Regions from separate parts of the Tindallia californiensis genome, predicted to be linked through region 2. Evidence: a T-box and tRNA genes for the amino acid it is inferred to sense, from the RefSeq annotation. Region 2 holds a T-box; the other holds one or more tRNA genes.
What was found. The T-box of region 2 lies ahead of BLV55_RS02710 (valine--tRNA ligase). A T-box ahead of a tRNA ligase gene usually reads a tRNA of that ligase, here a tRNA-Val.

Region 1 (6,301 bases), on a different contig from region 2:
AACTCGTCCCCGATCGCCATCCCACGGATCTTCCTCAGCAACTCTAGAAAGTACCGGCTTATAAGAAAAGTTAGGCAATATCTCTTCGAATTCTTTCATTTCGTCAGCTAAAACAAGATCTTTTTCAGTTTTAGCTCCGAAGAAAAAGGTGGTTTTGCGGTTGATGTTTTCTTCTTTCAACTGATATAGGATACTTCGGATAGGTGCTAGTCCTGTTCCTACAGCAATCAGTACAATATCAGCATCGCTTTCCTTTTGAAGATAAAAATCTCCAAAGGGTCCGTTGAAAGATACGCTATCTCCTTCTTGCAAAAATTGGTGAACATAGGTTGTAACAAGACCTTCTTCCACATACCCGATAATAAGCTCAATATAATCATGATTTGATGCAGGGGAAGCGATAGAATAAGCTCTAAATACTTCCTCGGGGTTTCCTGGATATGGAGGTGCTAATAATTGGACATATTGACCAGGGGTAAAGTCAATTTGTTGACCGTCTGAAATTTGGATTTTTAAGAAGCGGATAGTGTTAGTAAGTTCTTTGATAGAATCAACAACAGCTTCGTATTTTCTGGCATTGAGCAGATCTTCCGGTATGGTTAATTTCAAATCTGATTTTACTTTTACTTGACAAGATAAACGGAGGTTGTTTTTTAGATCGTCCTCATTAAGAAATGAAGTTTCGGTTGGTAATACAGGACCTCCGCCTTCTGTAATTCCACACTTACAAAGGCCACAAGTGCCTTTTCCTCCGCAGGCCGATGGTAAAAATAGTTCTTGCTCATTTAGGGTGTTAAGCAATGTGCTGCCACCTTCGACGATAAACTCTTTATCGTTATTAATAAGGATGTTACATTCACCGTAATTAGCAATGTATTGATTTGCCAGCGTTAAAATTAAAGCAAGAATGCCAGAAAGGCTACTCATAATGCCTACTGTAATCATGATTTGCGTCATTTTTCAGCCTCCTCTACTGTACATTTGCGATTCCAGAAAAACCAATAAAAGCTAAAGCCATTAAGCCGATAATGATCAGGGTGATTCCTGCGCCTTCCAGACCTTTAGGAACTGGAGCATTTTTGATTTTTTGTCGAATTCCTGCTAAAGCTACAATTGCTAATGTCCAACCAATACCAGATCCTAGTCCAAAAAACGTAGACTGAATCAAATTATAATCACGAATAACCATGAAAAGAGAAACACCAAGTATGGCACAGTTTACAGTTATCAGAGGAAGGAAAATACCCAAAGAGTAGTAAAGCGTAGGAACATATCGTTCAACGATCATTTCCACCAGCTGAACAAAGGCAGCTATGAGGATGATAAATACAATAAATCGCAAATATTCTAAGTTATATGGCACTAATATATGATGGTAGATGAGGTAATTGATAACAGACGTTCCTGTTAAAACAAAGGTGACAGCTTGGCCAAGCCCCCATGCTGTTTTAATTTCTTTGGAGACAGCAATAAAAGAACACATTCCTAAGAAATTGGCTAAAATCATATTATTCGTAAAAATAGATGCCATAAAAATAACCATAGGGTTTATTTCCATTATTTAGCACCTCCTGTTGCTGGCTTGTTTCCTTCTTTATCTGGGATATAAGTATTGGCGATCCAAATGAGAATGCCCAGCATAAAGAAAGCTCCCGGAGGCATAATCATGAATACCCAGTTTGTCCAGTTTTCACCTAAAACGTTAATACCAAATAGAGATCCAAAGCCGAGTAATTCTCTAAAAAAAGCTATAAATAGTAAAACGAAGCTATAGCCTACTCCTGATGCGACCCCATCAATAAAAGAAGTTAATGGAGGGTTGTTTTGTGCAAAAACTTCACATCTACCCATAATAATGCAGTTGGTTATAATGAGACCAACATAAGGGCCTAAAGCTTCGCTCATAGAAGGCCAATAGGCTTTTAACACAATATCGACAATAATGACATAAGCAGAGATAATAAGGGTCTGCACCATCATACGGATATGCTTCGGAGTAAATTTGCGAATAATAGAAACGGTCATACTGGAAAACGAAGCAACAAAGATTAATCCAATACCCATCACAAGAGAGTTAATCATTAAGTTGGTAACCGCCAGAGCTGAGCAGATTCCTAATATTTGTCTAAAAACAGGATTGTCCTTGAATACACCGAGAGAAAAAATATTTCTAATTTTTCTAATCATTTTGTAACGCCTCCCGAGTTTCGGACATAAACTGTTTCATATTATTATTAAAAATATCTCTGACAGCATTGGAAGTTCCTGTGGCACCGGAGATAGCATCTACCTGGCCGTCAGGATCCGGTCGGTAAGTGAGAAACTGATGAGACTCATCAGGATCGATTTCAATACCTCGGAACTGTTCCTTAAAAGATTCTTCATCAATACGAGCGCCTAATCCGGGAGTTTCGTTATGAGAAAGAAACTCAATGCCCAGCACTTCGTTAAAATCAGTGGATAAGGAGACCAGTCCTTTAAGGTCACCCCATACAGCACTACCGGTAATCGGAACAATATAGGCAATTAATTCGCCATTTTGATCAAACCCTTCATAAATAGTCTGATCGTTTACTTCTATTTCATGAATGTGTTTTTCATATAATGAGTTAATGGTTTCGGCATTGGTTTCTTCTGGAAGCTTGTCTAAAACGTATAGAAAAGATATTTGATCAGAAAGTTGCTCATTTAATTGAATTCTTTCGATCGTTATGGCGTTAATACTTGCAAGTACAGAAGTATATATAAAAGTGACGATTACCATAAACACGACGGGTTTAAGGTTTAATTTTTTCATGCTTTCACCTTCTTTCTCATAGCTTTTAACGACTTAACCCCTTCGTCCATAATAGGAACAAAGGTATTCATGATTAAAACAGAAAAAGCGGCCCCTTCTATAAAAATACCGAAATATCGAATAATAACCGTAATAATACCGATTAAAAATCCGTAAATCCACTTAGCGGAGCTGGTTTTAGGAGCCGTGGTAGGCTCGGTAACAAAATAGATAGAAGTAAAAAGGAAACCACCCGTTAAAAGCCCGTAAATAGGATTAGGAACATTGTTGACTCCGGATATAAACAAAAGGCTGTGAATAGTGAGAAAGCCTGTGATAGAAGAAACGATTAATCGCCAGTCAGCGGCTTTTCTGGACAGAAGAAAAAGTGCTCCTAAAATAAGAAGGATAGCACTGGTTTCACCGATAGAGCCAGATGTATAACCCCATAGAACTTCGTTGTATGATAGCAGTTCTCCTGTTGCTCTAAAGGCAGGCATAGGGGTTGACTCTGATACGGTATCTAAAACAGGAGTTATGTATTGTGTAAACCCTCCGGGAAAAGAAGTTGATGCATGGTTCCAAGAGGCTGTAAGATATTCGGGGAATGAAACGTATAAAAACATTCTGCCAGCTAATGCTGGATTAAACACATTGCGTCCGAAACCCCCAAATACTTCTTTGGCAAACAAGACACCAAAGACAATGCCTACAATGGCAACCCAGTAGGGAGTTGCAATGGGAAGGGAAAGGGTGAACAATACACAAGTTACTAATACGGCTTCGGTAACTTTTTGATTTCTTTTTTTTACAAAGATGTATTCTGTAGCGATTCCTGCTACAGAGACTACTATCAAAAGAGTTAAAACTCTCAATCCAAAAAGGTAGGTAGATCCTAAGATTAACGGCAAAAGACTAACTAAAACATGGCGCATAAGTGGTTGTTTCTGGAAAAAAGATGAAATCTTGTTGTGAAATATCATAAGCATTCCCTCCATCTGATAATAGAAATCTGTAGCTTTATTACCCGAAATGATGAGATGCAAAACAGTACTTAAAAAATTAAAGAATATTTACTAGAAGAACAGAAAGAAGCATACGAAAAAAGGCTAGATATCATAAAGATACTTAGCCTTCTCATTGGTTGGTGGGGAATGAGGGACTCGAACCCACGACTTTATCCACGTCAAGGATACACTCTACCAGCTGAGTTAATTCCCCTAAATAATAACAAGACTATTTTACCACAGAAAGTAGTAAAAAGTAAATGGATATATGAATATGGATGAAGATTATGGTACAATCAGTACATACAATGATACAGAAGAGATAGGATGAAAATGAAAAAAGCATTGTATGCATTCTTAATTTATAGGATAGTGGAAGTGATAAATATGTCAGTAGAAAAAAAGGTTGAAAAAGCAGATCAGTATTCTAAAGAATCTCTTAGTAAAATGATTGGTGGATATAAAGGGATAATAGAAACTTGCGAGAAACATATGCGATGGATAGAGAAGAGTCATTACTTTAACCCTAAAGGACTTCATGGTCCGGACCATACACAAAGGGTTATGATCCTTGCGATTTTGATTGGACAACTTTATCGTATTTCCGAAGAAGAAGAAAAAATATTAATTTTTTCAAGTCTTTATCATGACATTGGAAGACATAATGATCAAAAAGACTCCTTTCATGGTACTAAAAGTGTACAAAAGGTGAAGGCGCTAAAAAGAAGAATGCGCTTAAATTGTTCTCAAGAATTGGATATTGCAACAATGATCATTAGATATCATTCGGTAGACGATTCTATTGCAATGGAAGAACATAAAAAAATTCAGAGAGGATGGAGTGATAAAGCATATACAACCATGTCGAAACTATATTTGATTTTTAAGGATGCAGACAACTTAGATAGAGTACGTATTAATGATTTGGATATCCGTTATTTAAGAAATAAGGAAAGTGTTAAGCTTACATCTTTTGCTGAGGATTTATACTATTTTCATCAAAAAGAATCGAGCGTCATTCCTTTTTTAAAGTAGGTTTTTTTAATCAAAACAACACATTCTTCTAATGCAGCCCTGTTTTGTACAATGTCTTCTGCGAATGCACGACAGGACGGTGCGCCGCATGCGCCACAGTCAATGTCAGGAAGTTTTTTGAGGGTTTTATCAACTTGTTCAAGTTTTAAAAGCGCTTTTGATAAATCTTGATCTAATTTTGTTGAATGAAGAGGTTGAATAGGCTGAGTGAAAAGAAATTTTTCCGGCGAAATACTCGGAGATTCTGTTTTAATATGTTGATATTTCTTGGCAATCACTCGAATGCGACTTTGTGCAATAAAAGGGTTTTCTACATTCAAGCTTCCACCAACACAACCATTAATACAGGCTTGACATTCTAAAAACTTTAAGTGCCTCATTTTTCCGTATTCGATTTCTTCTAATACGCTAATGACGTTACTGATGCCATCAACGGCCATGTATTCATCGATTTTCAAAGAAGCTGCTTGACCGCCCACTCGAGACCAATTAATGCCTTCGGAAGACGGATAGACACGTTGCAGTGATTTTCCTGCATTATCCTTTAGAAATCTATTTACCAAACCAAAAACCTTATGAATAGGAAGTGACATGCTGATATTGGTTTTTTGTGTGCCTAAGGGCCTTAAAAAACTAGAAATGCGGGCAGGGCAGGGGGTAGAATAGTATACGCCGATTTCTTCTGCTTTTAATCCATATTTACGCATAGCTTCTTCTCGAGCCATATAAGCAGCTATCTCTACGGGTGAATCAATTGGAAGAATGTGGTGGATAAGTTCAGGAAATCTTAACTGGATTAATCGGATAATCGCCGGACAGGAAGAAGAAATGATAGGTGTTCTTCTCTGTAAATGCAAATATTTTTGCGTGAACTTCGTTACAACATCAGCACCTTTTGATATCTCATATACTTCGGAACAGCCTGATTTTTTAATGCCAGTTAAGATTAGCTCAGGGGAAATTTCTGTTGGGAACTGGCTATAGATGATAGGATCTACAAGGGCAATTTTCAGTGCATAGTTGGACACGCCACGATATCCTTTTGTAACGCCGTGGAATGCGTTATAAGGACATACGGAAATGCAAACACCACAATTGATACACTTTTCATGCATTACGCTTGCTTTTTCATTAGTAACACGGATGGCTTCTGTAGGACAACGCTTGATGCAATTGGTACATCCAATACACTTTTCAGAGTTAAGACTGATAGGATGATATCGGGAAGGCATACAGGAACCTCCTTACAGTTCGCCTATGGTTTTTATTAGGTATAAATAGGGTTTTTAGTTAAAGAAATTTTGTAATCACTTTATTCCAAAAGTCATGTTGGTTTAATCTTAACATATAGATGGCCTGATTACTTAAAGAAATATTAATTTCTTTGAAAGAGGTTTGAGGTTGTTCAATTCCATCGGCAGAGATCATGACATAACTTTCGGGCTCTCTCTCTGGCATAATACGAATAGTAGCGTTAGGAGGA
Region 2 (6,301 bases):
CTTAAAAAGACCCTGTCAGATATTGCAAAAAACCCATTGATTGTTGCGATCACAGCCGGCATTATCATGTCCCTGATCCCAGTTCAAGTTCCTGTCGTAGCCGAGAGAACCATGGAGTACTTTGCTGTGATTGCTACGCCGTTAGCCTTAATTGCGATTGGTGCTTCTTTTAATATTAGTCATACATTGGAGAATTTACCAATAGCACTCATTGCCAGTGCGATTAAACTCGTGGCACTACCCATGCTATCCGTTGTTTCAGCCCTGTTTTTTGGCTATAGAGGAGAGGATATCATATTAATCTATGTACTGACTGGTGTACCGACAGCAACAGTGTCCTTTATTATGGCAGCAGCCATGAATGCAGACAAAGAACTGGCTTCAGATATTATTATGGTAAGTACATTGTTATCAATTGTAACCATGACATCTTTTGTTTTTGCTTTTAGAAGTATAGGGATCATTTAATAACCATCAAAAAGATGGAATGGAGTGACGAAATGCGTATTGGCGGAATTCAAAAAACATCGCTAATCGATTATCCAGGGCATTTATCAACGGTTATTTTTTTGCGAGGATGCAATTTTAGGTGCTCCTATTGTCACAATGCAGAACTGTTGAGTATCGAAGGTGTTCAGATAGAACGACAGAAAATGATGGATGAATTGATTACGAGACGTTCTTTTATTGATAGTGTGGTTATCTCAGGTGGTGAATGCACATTATCAGAAGATTTAAGAGGCTTTATACAAGAAATAAAATCCATTGGATATGGTGTAAAACTGGATACCAATGGAACAAAACCGGATATTATTGAACCACTTATCAAAGAAGGATTGATTGATTATATCGCCATGGATATAAAAGCGCCACCGGAAAAATATGATCAGATTGCAGGCGTTTGTGTAGATCTTGATGCTATCAATAAAAGCATTAGGGTTATTAAAAACCAGATGAAAAACTATGAATTCAGAACCACTGTATCACCAGAAATTTTGACGGAGACAGAGGTTTTGAAAATTGCTGATTGGATATCCGATGCTAAAAAGTACGTTCTTCAAAACTTTCGTGATAATGAAAATGTGCTTTGTGGAAGAAAAAAGCTTACGTCATATCCAGCGATAAGAATGACTTACTTAAAAGAACAATTAGAACCATTCTTTGAAGAAGTAATTCTTCGCTAAAAAACAAAAAAGAGAGGAGTAAGGTGAAATGACCGATAAAGAGCGGCTGGACGATATGGTAGAATATATAGAATCACTTCCAATAAACACCAAAGTGATCGTCTTTGAACCGGGGTCGACAAAAACAGCCCAAATGGCAGCAGATCAACTTGGTGTGTCGGTAGGTCAAATTGCGAAATCTATTTTATTTCTTGCAGAAGAAACTCCAGTGTTAGTAGTGACTAGCGGTGATGCAAAAATTAATACCAGTAAAATAAAGAAGCAGTTAGGAATAAAACCTAAAATGGCTTCAAAAGAAGAATGTATTGAAAAAACAGGGTTCCCTCCTGGTGGAGTTTGCCCTTTTGGTTTGACAAATGTCCAAATCCTTCTTGATTCAAGTATGGAGCGATTTGATACTGTATATGCAGCGGCAGGTACTTCTAATACGGCTGTTCCCATTACAATGGCACAACTTGCAGAAGTAACCGGAGGAAAGGTTGTAGATGTATGTAAATATGGAAAGGAGTTACCCAATGTATAAAATTGTTTTTAATATTCCCTCGCACGTCACTTTTTCTCAACAAAAAATAGAAGCGATGCTGGATCCGGAAAAGTTCGAAAAAGTATTGTTTGTCAATAAGCCAGAGCAATTAGAAGAAGTGATTGAAGATACAGATGTTCTGGTTACTTACCCTTGTGAAGCATCCATTATTCGAAAGGGTAAAAATCTGAAATGGCTTCAAGCAATTACCGTAGGAGTAGATGCATTTCCAATCAAAGAACTGCATGAAAAAGGCGTTATTATTACGAATGGAAAAGGCGTACACCGGATTCATATGGCTGAATATGCTATCGCAAGCATGATTATGATGGCTAGAAACATTCATTCAATGATCCGAAACCAGATGAGCAGTACGTGGGATCGTCAGATAGAACAAAATGAAATATTTGGTGCAACAGTTGGTATTTTAGGATTAGGAAGCATTGGTCAGGAAATTGCAAAAAAAGCATCTTTAATGGGCATGCGAGTGATCGGCATTAAAAACAACCCAGAGGAAATACCTTATGTGGATAATACTTTTGGAATGACTGAAATCGAAGCCCTTCTTAAAGAAAGTGATTATGTGATTAACCTCTTACCAGAAACAGTGAAAACAAGAAAAATAATAAATGCAAAAAACTTATCGGTGATGAAAAAAAATGCTTGCTTAATCAACATGGGACGTGGAGGTACCATTGATGAAGAAGCTTTAATAAAAGCCCTTAAAGAAAGGTGGATCCGCGGTTTTGTAGCCGATGTCTTTGAAGAAGAGCCATTACCTCAAAGCAGCCCTTTATGGAAACTGGAAAATGTTGTCATAACACCACATATATGTGGTGAATCTACGAAATACATGGAAAAACTCATGCCGATTTTACAGAATAACCTAAAAGTATTTCAAGGTGGTAATGGGAATATGATGAATGTGGTAGATTTAGAAAAAGGCTATTAAGAGAGGTTGTTATATGCATTTTCATTGTATTTTATGATATAATGATGAAAAACAGAAGATGAGAGGCAATGATGAAGAGGAGTAGGCATGACTAAAATCTACAGAGAGTAAAACCATTAGCTGAAAGGTTTTACGGTTGATAGGTGCTGAAGTAGCTTCAGAGCATCTGGACAGAAGCGATTAGTGAGTAAGTCCAGACGGTAAGAGACCGTTATCTCTCTTTTAAGAGCTCCTGCAAGCAGGAGAAATAGGGTGGTACCGCGAAGTCTTTTCGTCCTTATAATTTGTAAGGAGGAGAAGGCTTTTTTTGATTTTTGAAAAACAAGTGAGAAAACAAGATGCTATAGGAGGTTATTGTTATGGAAACAACATTGCAAAAGAATTATGATCCAAAAACATTTGAAAAGAAAATTTATGAAGATTGGATGGAAAAAGACTTATTTAAAGCTACTCCAAATTCTGGAAAAGAGCCTTTTTGTATTGTTTTACCACCGCCAAATATTACGGGACAACTTCATTTGGGTCATGCATTGGACCAGACACTGCAAGATATACTGACCAGATACAAACGAATGCGAGGGTACGAAACATTATGGCTACCCGGAACAGATCATGCCAGTATTGCAACGGAAGTGAAAGTAGTTGACAAAATAAAGCAAGAGCAAGGGTTAGATAAAAACGAAATAGGACGAGAAAAATTTCTTGAAGAAGCTTGGAACTGGCGCGATAACTATGGCCGCAGGATAGTGGACCAAATGAAACAGTTAGGAAATTCATGTGACTGGTCAAGAGAACGCTTTACCATGGATGAAGGATGCAACAAAGCTGTTAAGGAGTTCTTTGTGCGTTTATACGAAAAAGGGTTGATTTATCGGGGAAACCGAATCATTAACTGGTGTCCGGACTGTAAAACCTCTTTATCGGATATCGAAGTAGAGCATGAAGAAAAATCCGGGAAATTCTGGCATGTCAACTATCCGATAAAAGATGAGGATACTTATATTGAAATAGCTACTACCAGACCGGAAACAATCTTAGGAGATACGGCGGTTGCTGTGCATCCGGAAGATGAGAGATACAAGCATCTTATAGGAAAAACCGTTATTTTACCACTGTTAAACCGAGAGATTCCCATTATTGCGGATGAGTATGTGGATCCGGAATTTGGAACAGGAGCTGTAAAAATAACACCATCACATGATCCGAACGATTTTGAGGTAGGGACACGACATCAGTTACCACAAATACGAGTGATGAATGACGACGCTAGTATTAATGAAAATGGTGGCCCTTATTGTGGGATGAGTCGTTATGATGCACGTCATCAGATGGTGAAAGACTTAGAAAAGCTAGGCTTATTAGTGAGTGTGAAAGAACGGGTTCACAATGTAGGACAATGTTATCGATGCAGTACTGCTGTAGAGCCAATTACTTCGGAGCAATGGTTTTTGCATATGGAGCCGCTGGCAAAACCGGCCATTGATGCGGTTAAGAATAACCATACAAAGTTTATACCAGAAAGATTTAGTAAAATCTATTTTCACTGGTTAGAAAATATAAGAGACTGGTGTGTTTCTCGTCAGCTTTGGTGGGGACATCGAATTCCAGCCTATTATTGCCAGGACTGTGGAGAAATGATGGTGTTAAGAGAATCGCCAGAGGTTTGCACCCAATGTAAAGGAGATCACATTGTTCAAGATGAAGATGTTTTAGATACTTGGTTTAGCTCAGCCTTATGGCCTTTTTCCACACTGGGATGGCCAGATAAAACACCAGAGCTAGATTATTTTTACCCAACAAATGTACTGGTGACAGGATACGATATTATTTTCTTCTGGGTTGTCCGCATGGTGTTTAGCGGCTTGGAGGTTTGTGACGACATTCCTTTTGAGCATGTGTTAGTCCATGGGTTGGTTCGAGATGCTGAAGGTAGAAAAATGAGCAAATCTCTTGGGAACGGGGTTGACCCTCTTGAAGTGATTGAAGAGTACGGCGCTGACGCTTTACGATTCACTCTGGTTCAAGGGAATAGTCCGGGGAACGATTTGCGTTTTCACGAAGAAAGACTGGAAGCTAGTCGGAATTTTGCTAATAAGCTCTGGAATGCTACTCGGTTTTTATTGATGAATCTTGATGGTGAAGTGGCGACTCTAAGCCAAAAAGAACAACGATTAACCTTTGAAGATCGATGGATATTATCGCGACTTCAAAGAGTTGAGCAGGAAATAACCTCAAATTTAGACAAATTTGAATTAGGGCTTGCACAACAAAAAATCGTTGATTTCACTTGGAATGAATATTGCGATTGGTATATTGAAATGAGCAAAACCAGGCTGTATAGTGAGAATGAAGAAGCAAAGCATACGGCTCAGGCTGTGCTTGTGGAAGTATTAGAAAATATTTTGAAATTGTTACATCCATTTATGCCGTTCATTACGGAAGAAATCTGGCAAAGCCTTCCAGGAGAAAGAGATAACATAATGATTTCTCCCTGGCCAGTAACCAAAAACCAATGGATCAATCCAAAAGCAGAAGAAGAAATGGATCAGTTGGTACAGGCGATCAAAAGCATTCGGAACATACGGTCAGATATGAATGTGCCAGCATCGAAAAAAGCCGCACTAATGGTATTGAATGCACGAACGGAACTAAAGAGTCTGCTGGAAAGAGGGACGCCTTACCTTATGAGTCTGGCTTCTGTATCCAATGTAACGTTTTTTGAAGATCAAAACAAGATACCGAATCAAGCTGTTTCTGTCCCCTTTGCAGGTGCTGAAATGTTTATTCCTCTGGAAGAATTGGTTGATATCCAAAAAGAGCTTCAAAGGCTGGAAAAAGAGAAAGAGAAATATCAGGGAGAAATCAAGCGTGTTCAAGGAAAACTAAGCAATAAAGGGTTTATAGAAAAAGCTCCGGCTACATTAGTTGAAGAAGAAAAACAAAAACAAGTAAAATTTGAAGAAATGCTTCAAAACCTTGAAAAGCGAATTAAAGAGCTTCAATAAGATCGGGAACAGGATACTAAGGGAGAGGGAGGATGTGTCCGTGGATTACCAAGAGGCATTGAACTATATTCATGGAACGTATAAATTTGGAAGTAAATTAGGACTGGAAAATATCAAGACCCTATTACAAGAATTGGGAAATCCGGAAAAAGGCCTTAAAGTAATTCATGTTGCCGGAACCAATGGAAAAGGATCCACATGCTCAATGATCCAGTCAGTATTGATAGAAGCTGGTTACAAAGTGGGACTATACACATCCCCATATATAGAGCGGTTTAATGAACGAATAAGAATTAATACAAGAAACATTGAAGACCAGGAACTAGCCAATATAACAGAGCAGGTAAAAAAAGCCGTTGAAAGGATGCTGAAAGAAGGGTTTCAGCATCCAACAGAATTTGAGATAGTCACAGCCATTGCATTGCTTTACTATCAAGAACAAAAAGTTGACTTCGTAATTCTGGAAGTTGGACTTGGTGGCCGGCTAGATGCTACTAATGTTATTAGTGATCCATTACTAACCATTATTACGCCAATAGATTATGATCACATGACTTACCTTGGAAATACACTGGAAGCCATCGCTGGTGAAAAAGCTGGCATCATTAAAAAAGGAAAGCCGGTCATCACTGGATTT

Region 1: it encodes a tRNA-Val, which carries the amino acid that the T-box ahead of BLV55_RS02710 (valine--tRNA ligase) is inferred to sense. The anticodon was not compared.

Annotation. Positions count from the first base shown of each region.
Region 1 is NZ_FNPV01000001.1:127,368-133,668, reverse strand. Features, by position in the region: gene BLV55_RS00665 (NADH:ubiquinone reductase (Na(+)-transporting) subunit F) at 1-957, opposite strand, end outside; gene BLV55_RS00660 (NADH:ubiquinone reductase (Na(+)-transporting) subunit E) at 971-1,558, opposite strand; gene BLV55_RS00655 (NADH:ubiquinone reductase (Na(+)-transporting) subunit D) at 1,558-2,187, opposite strand; gene BLV55_RS00650 (RnfABCDGE type electron transport complex subunit G) at 2,180-2,797, opposite strand; gene BLV55_RS00645 (RnfABCDGE type electron transport complex subunit D) at 2,794-3,759, opposite strand; tRNA gene BLV55_RS00640 (tRNA-Val) at 3,922-3,997, opposite strand; gene BLV55_RS00635 (HD domain-containing protein) at 4,171-4,818, shown strand; gene BLV55_RS00630 ([Fe-Fe] hydrogenase large subunit C-terminal domain-containing protein) at 4,782-6,050, opposite strand; gene BLV55_RS00625 (NAD(+)/NADH kinase) at 6,109-6,301, opposite strand, start outside.
Region 2 is NZ_FNPV01000002.1:117,654-123,954, reverse strand. Features, by position in the region: gene BLV55_RS02730 (AEC family transporter) at 1-468, shown strand, start outside; gene BLV55_RS02725 (anaerobic ribonucleoside-triphosphate reductase activating protein) at 501-1,184, shown strand; gene BLV55_RS02720 (YbaK/EbsC family protein) at 1,213-1,707, shown strand; gene BLV55_RS02715 (D-2-hydroxyacid dehydrogenase) at 1,700-2,659, shown strand; T-box leader at 2,719-2,941, shown strand; gene BLV55_RS02710 (valine--tRNA ligase) at 3,019-5,664, shown strand; gene BLV55_RS02705 (bifunctional folylpolyglutamate synthase/dihydrofolate synthase) at 5,705-6,301, shown strand, end outside.